Regions from separate parts of the Paenibacillus sp. NRS-1760 genome, predicted to be linked through region 1. Evidence: riboswitches for the same ligand, from Rfam matches in the RefSeq annotation. Region 1 holds a riboswitch; the other holds the start of a gene.
What was found. Region 1 has a riboswitch for ZMP and ZTP ahead of rpiB (ribose 5-phosphate isomerase B). Riboswitches for the same ligand answer to the same signal wherever they lie in the genome.
Positions count from the first base shown of each region.

Region 2: another riboswitch for ZMP and ZTP. It lies ahead of ACIFSR_RS19535 (bifunctional 5,10-methylenetetrahydrofolate dehydrogenase/5,10-methenyltetrahydrofolate cyclohydrolase); the one in region 1 lies ahead of rpiB (ribose 5-phosphate isomerase B).

Region 1 covers NZ_JBITPK010000008.1:449,811-453,221, reverse strand. The annotation lists gene ACIFSR_RS09140 (TIGR01440 family protein) at 66-671, opposite strand; gene rpiB (ribose 5-phosphate isomerase B) at 688-1,146, opposite strand; ZMP/ZTP riboswitch at 1,245-1,325, opposite strand; gene ACIFSR_RS09130 (low molecular weight protein arginine phosphatase) at 1,409-1,987, opposite strand; gene ACIFSR_RS09125 (manganese efflux pump MntP family protein) at 2,130-2,690, opposite strand; gene ACIFSR_RS09120 (L-threonylcarbamoyladenylate synthase) at 2,814-3,411, opposite strand, start outside.
Region 2 covers NZ_JBITPK010000014.1:38,486-41,896, reverse strand. The annotation lists gene ACIFSR_RS19540 (ABC transporter ATP-binding protein) at 1-1,628, opposite strand, end outside; ZMP/ZTP riboswitch at 1,811-1,889, shown strand; gene ACIFSR_RS19535 (bifunctional 5,10-methylenetetrahydrofolate dehydrogenase/5,10-methenyltetrahydrofolate cyclohydrolase) at 1,955-2,800, shown strand; gene ACIFSR_RS19530 (sugar-binding transcriptional regulator) at 2,878-3,411, opposite strand, start outside.

The DNA.
Region 1 (3,411 bases):
TCAAGCAAAAACGTCTTCGGTGTCCTTTAGACGCTGAAAATCAAAAAATTATGGCTATAAATCAACTATTCGCAAGTTCCAGCAGATTGCTCCGCCGTTATATTCTCGCTGAGCTCGTATACTGCTCGGGAGCCGCCTATTAACTTTGGCCTTGTGATAGCCATCGTGACATGCGCTCCGCCAATTTCACGAATCGTCGGACGAACTGGAACAGCCACCCGCTTCAAATGCATACCGATAAACGTATCACCAATATCGATGCCCGCATGCGCCTGCACCGTTTCCACCAAACAAGGCTCCTTCAGCTGACGATAGGCATAGGCTGCCATGGAGCCGCCCGCTTTAGGCACTGGCACTGCACCTACAATATCAAGCCCCAATCGTTCTGCCGAAGGTTGATCAATGACAAGCGCGCGATTCAGATGCTCACAGCATTGATAAACGGGAATAAAGCCAACTTCGCTGCGAACCGCTTCAACGCCTGCGTAAATTTGTGCAGCCGTTTCAATGGTTCCCGAAGTGCCAATGCGATGACCAAGCACCTCACTAGTACTTACACCGATTACTAGCAGCTGACTCATACCAAGCTTGCCTGCCGCTGCCAGTTCCCGAACAATTTGCCCAACCTGTTCTGCAATGCTTCCAAGCTGTACGTTTTCGTCTACGTTCATTGCGAATGCCCCCTAATTAGGACTGGCTGCTGTACTGTTCTTCAATTTGTTTCACTTTACTAACACGACCGACATGACGTTCTCCATTTGAGAACGGCGTTTCAAGCCATATGCGAATAATTTCGAGTGCCACTCCAGGACCGATCACTCGTTCCCCAAGCGCCAAAACATTAGTATCATTATGCTCCCGAGTTGCTTTGGCTGAGAACATATCATTCACAAGCGCACAGCGGATGCCGCGTACTTTATTAGCCGCAATCGACATGCCGATACCTGTTCCACAAATGAGTATACCGCGCTCTGCTTTGCCGCTCGTAACAAGGTCGCATACGGGCAATGCATAGTCCGGATAATCGACGGATTGGTCACAGTTGCAACCAAGATCTTCAATTTCATGACCAAGCGATTGAAGAAACGGTACAACTTCATCCTTCAAACGATAACCTGCATGGTCAGCACCAATAGCAATTTTCAACGCAAAAGACCTCCTTAGAAATGAAACATCACAGTGCTAGTATACCTATTTTTGCCCAAAAAGACGAAAAAAGAGCAAGACATGCTTATTAGCATGCTGCTCTTTGCCCAGGCGACCGGCCGTATATTCCGATGCTCCACCGTGGTTACCCACTTCCGTCGCCAGTTACATCGGAAACCGTATATTGTCATTTTATTATATCTTATACAGCTGTAAAAATCAATCGAACGGAAGCAAAAATGACTTCTGCAACCCTAAATACTTATCTTTTGGCAAGCTTGTCCAGCAGCTTGACGAGCGCGTCCTCTATTTCGTTAGCACTGCTGCTGTATATAGCAAGCGAGCCTCCGAAAGGATCAACGATGTCAAAGCTTGGTATGCGACGCTCCAGCTCAAGCAATCGTCTTCTCTCGCCAGTCGTCAGCTGTTGGCCAAGCGCCTGCTTCATATGAAGCTCTGTATAGAGCTGCTCCAGCTCCTCAATATCCGCGAGCACTTGCGCGTCTTGATTTGCATATTCCTTTAACGTATAGATTTTGTCGACCGCTTCGGGATGCCATTGCAGCAAACCACGCTTATGATTGACCGTCATTGTCAAAATAATATCAGCCCAACCAACCGCCTCGCTCGTCAGCGCCAGCGACGTGCTCTTATGCTCGATGTCCCGTTGCCTAAGCGTCTCCACCGCATGAGCTGACACGGGCAGTCCATCAATAGTAGATATGCCTGCGGAGCGAACGGCTACGGTGATCCCTCTCAGAGCAGCCATTCGGCGAAGCATAGCCTCTGCCATCGGTGAGCGGCATGTATTGCCTGTACATACAAATAAAATACGTTTCACACTGCCAACTCCTTTTTGCACGTTATTCCAAGCTGTTCAACGATTAAGCGAAAACAACTGCAGCGTTCCTTAGATGCTAAATCAGCTTTGACTTGAAATTTAAAATAAGACTGAAATATTGTTCTGCTTTCTTACTTATATTCTAAAAGATAAACAAGATGCCGAACACGAACAAAATTCCTCCGCCTATGGCCTCTCCATATTCGCCAAGCTGACCGCTGACTTTACGCCCCAGCATCAAACCGCATATCGACATCAGCCCGCCGAGCAGACCGATAAGTAAAACCGTCATCAACATGTTTGCAGCGAACATCCCAAGTGTAATGCCTACCGAGAACGAGTCGATACTGACGCTAAGCGAAAGAACGAGCAAGCCCCATAAAGATTTATGGTCAAAAGATTGAACCGCCTCGCCGCGCAGCGAGCTATAAATCATATGTCCGCCGAGCAGCACTAGCAAAATGCCTGCCGCAGTCGTGGCTACATCTCCAAGCAAGGAGCCGACGTATTGACCTGTGAAAATACCTGCCAGCGGCATGATCATATGAAACAATGCAATTACAATGCCAAGCTTCAAAACATCTCGCAGCCTTATGCCTTTGAGCCCTATTCCGAGTCCCAGAGAAAATGCGTCTAGACTGAGTGCCACCGCAATAATAAGCAGCGTCAAAAACTGTCCAGCTTGTAATTGTGCTTCAATCACAGCCTATCTCCCCCATGTCCGCTTGTAGTCTTTACCAAACATATGCGGACATGAGGACAAACATACTAGTGCGGTTTCAAGCTAATTTTGTTTCAAAAATGATCGTTCCCCTTACAGTGCTTTCTATACACGAATAATTCGGTTTCCAGCCGCTTTGGCTAACCGATTCATCAGCGCAGCGCCGATGCCATGCTCCGTGCAGCCTTCTGCCCAAATACGCTGAGCGCCTGCCCCGTCAAAATCTCGCAATGCCGCATAAAGCTGATGGGCTGCTGTGCCAAGCTCCGCCTCGCTGCCTAATGAGAAAACATGATCTGCATCGTAGCAATTCAATCTCTCTTCGAAAGCAAGTACGCCAGTTACCTCGCCGCGCTTCTTTGCAGCTTCTACTTGATCTCCAATATACGCTGCGACAGCTTCAAATTGGCCTTGCACAAGCTCAAGCTCCCCTTGTGGCGCATAATGAGTATATTTCATGCCTGGCGATCGCGGAGCCGACTCCGGTTCTTCTATCGAGGCACTATCAATCAACGCATGGGGTGCCGCTTCTTGAAGCGCTTCGCGCGTAATGCCGCCTGGCCGTAAAATACGAATGCCATGCTCGCCAGCAAGCTCAATTACAGTGGATTCCAGGCCAACGCCTGTTGCACCGTCATCAACAAGACCATCGATCCGCCCATCCAGATCCTCCAGCACATGCTCAGCAAGTGTTGGGCTTGGC
Region 2 (3,411 bases), on a different contig from region 1:
AGCACAATAATCCGATTTGCCTGCTGTACGGATGCAATTCGCTGACCAATGATAAGACAAGTGCTGCTCTTCATAATCTCTTGCAACGATTTGCGTATGAGTAAATCCGTTCTCAGATCAACCGCGCTTGTACAATCATCAAGGATGACAATTTTGGGTTTCAGCAGCAACGTCCGCGCAATGGACAACCGCTGCTTTTGGCCGCCGGACAGATTGACCCCGCGCTGGCCAAGCAGCGTATCGTAGCCATTCTCCAGCTTCATAATGAATGCATGAGCCTCAGCTGCCTTGGCTGCTGCCTCTATTTCATCCTGACTCGCATCCGGTTTGCCATAGCTGATATTTTCACGAATGGTTCCACTGAACAGATGCGCCTGCTGAAGCACCATTCCGATTTGGCCATGCAGCTCTACAGAAGCGATCTCGTTAATCGGATGGGAATCAATGCGAATCATTCCCTCTGTCGCTTCATAAAACCTTGGAATGAGGCTGACCAGCGTTGATTTTCCTGAACCGTTTATCCCTACGATCCCAATCGTCTCGCCCGGCTCTATATCCAGATCTATATCGTGAAGTATGTTTTTCTCCGAGCCTTCATAGCTGAAACTCACATGGTCAAACGTAATTCTGCCAGCCTGTATTTTCTTGGACTGCTCGTTAGCTTTTCGTTCAGCTGTCCATTTATCTGCCGGTACCTCCAATATCTCGTTGATGCGGTCAGCAGAAGCCTTGGCCCGAGAGATTGCAATCAATTGATTTCCAAGTCCTAGAGTAGAGAAGAGAAGCTGTGTAATATAAGTTAAAAAGGCGGCGAGACTGCCCACCGACAGCGCACCGTGCTCAGTGAGCATTCCCCCATACCATAATGCAGCTACAATACTAAAATTAAGAATGATCGACACAAGCGGCGTATTAAGCGCAACGATCTTAGCTGCTTTTAGACTGGCATGCAGTAGATTTGAGTTTGTTTCATTAAAACGTTCTTCCTCGTAATCGGACCTTACAAATGCTTTCACAACGCGGATACCGGACAAATTTTCTTGCATCACGGTATTCACTTGATCAAGCCGGTGCTGCATCATTGAAAACAAAGGAACGGTAATCCGAGTTGTAATGATGAGGAAGAGAGCTAATAAGGGTATCATTGCGAGCAAAATAATAGACAGGCGCGGGCTTATTACAAAAGCCATGACCAGACTGCCGATAATAATGAATGAACTGCGTGCAAATACGCGCAGCAGCAGCAATACTAAGCTCTGAATTTGTGTGACATCACCCGTCAGTCTCGTCACGATAGAGCCTGAACCAAAACGGTCAAGCGATCGAAGCGAGAGCGACTGGATTTTTTGAAACAGCTCCTGCCTGAGATCAGCCCCAAAGTTTTGTGATGCTATCGTCGAGAACACCGTGCAGCCGACACCTGCTATTAGTCCGATTAATGCGGCGATCAGCATTTTGGGCGCGGTGCTCGCGATTGCTGTGAGATCCCCCGCTATAATACCATCATTCACAATGCTCGCCATGAATTGCGGCTGCAGCAAATCCATGAACACCTCTAGCAGCATAAACAACGGTGCCAGCACAGCACTCAGCCAATATTTCCTCAAAAATCTAGTGAGCTTTAACAACTTACCACCTCTATCTCCCATCATTTTACGCAAACTGCAATAAAGAGGGCAGCGCGACCCGCTCCCTCTTGATAAAGTAATTATAGCATCCATCCTCTCGTTTCTACACCTAAATAATCATAAAATAACGTTGGATGACTCGCTTTTGAACTTTCCACCTGTTAAAATCAAAATACCAATAAAAAGCTGTGCGTAACTGGCGGAACATGGGCAACCATGAGGAAGCGCACAGATCATTAGCCGTACGCCTGGGCAAAGGTAAGGGGACATACCCCTTGCCTTTTTATGCTTTTTTAACATCTATTTATAAGGGGCTGAGGTAGAAGATGACGGAAAAACTGATTTTGGATGGAGCCATTGTGGCCGATGCAATTAAAGAGCAGCTAAAAGCAAGAGTTGAGACTCTTAGCAAGCGGGGAATCATTCCATGCTTAGCGACAATACTAGTGGGCGATGACCCAGCCTCTGAAACCTACGTTCGAATGAAGGGAAATGCATGCAAGCGGCTTGGCATTGATTCCAAACGTATTCATTTGAACAAAAACATCTCCACAGATGATTTGATTGATGTTATTTTGCAGCTTAATGCAGACCCGCTTATTCACGGCATCCTCTTGCAGCACCCCGTACCGCATCAAATTGATGAACGTGCTGCCTTTGAAGCGATTAGTATCCATAAGGATGTTGATGGTGTAACCGCGTTAGGTTTTGCTCAAAATGCATTTGGTTATGCCCAGTATCCGTCATGTACCCCTGCTGCTATTATGGCTATTCTTGATTACTATGGAATCAAGGTTGAAGGCAAACATGCCGTCGTCGTTGGACGAAGCCCGATTCTCGGCAAACCCGTTTCTCAGATGCTGCTGAACCGCAATGCAACCGTAACAACCTGTCATTCCAAAACAGAAAATGTAGCGGAGCTATTGCGCCTTGCCGATATCGTTGTTGCTGCAGTCGGCAAACCAAGCTTTATTCAAGGCGAATGGATTCGCGATGGCGCTGTAGTGCTTGATGCAGGGTACAATAAAGGGAATATTGGGGACGTTGACTACGAAGCATGCCTAGCAAAAGCAAGTGCGATCACCCCTGTGCCAGCAGGTGTAGGTCCTGTTACGATCGCCACGCTTCTGAAGCATACAGTTGACTCCGCTGAGCGATTTGCACTTCATTAAAAGATATAGGAAGAAAAACGAGGGGATCTTATTTGCTGCCTTGCAGCTAAGATCCCCTCGTTTGTTCTATAGGATGTTTACACATCCCGTTCTAATAAATACCTCGCTGTAAACTGATCGGTAATGAGTACATTCGTGTAGCCGCCGCGCAGCGCGCCATAAATGCCATCTACCTTCTTCGCTCCGCCTGCCACAAGTATTGACTGGTCCTTGCGCTTCAGTTCATCAAGACTGATTCCAATCGTGCGCTGGTTCATGAGTGTAGAACAAATATTGCCTGCAATATCAATATAGCGTGAGCATATATCGCCTGCTGCCTTCTCGCGAATAATTTCCAGATCGGAATCTGTGAAATAATTGGCTCTAATTAATACAGAATCATCCGTAGGCGCTCCTACGGTTACAACGGCAATATTAGAAAGCTTCCCTAGCTCCAAAATATTGCGGATATGGCGATCCGATTCAATCGTCCGCTTGACGACCTCATGGTCAACAAGCGCCGGCAGCGGAATAAAGTAAGGTATCGTATGGAAAGCCTTGCCGAATAAATGAACAATTTCATAAGCGTATGTATTGGTTTCCGAATGGCTAACCCCGCCGTTGAGCTGCAC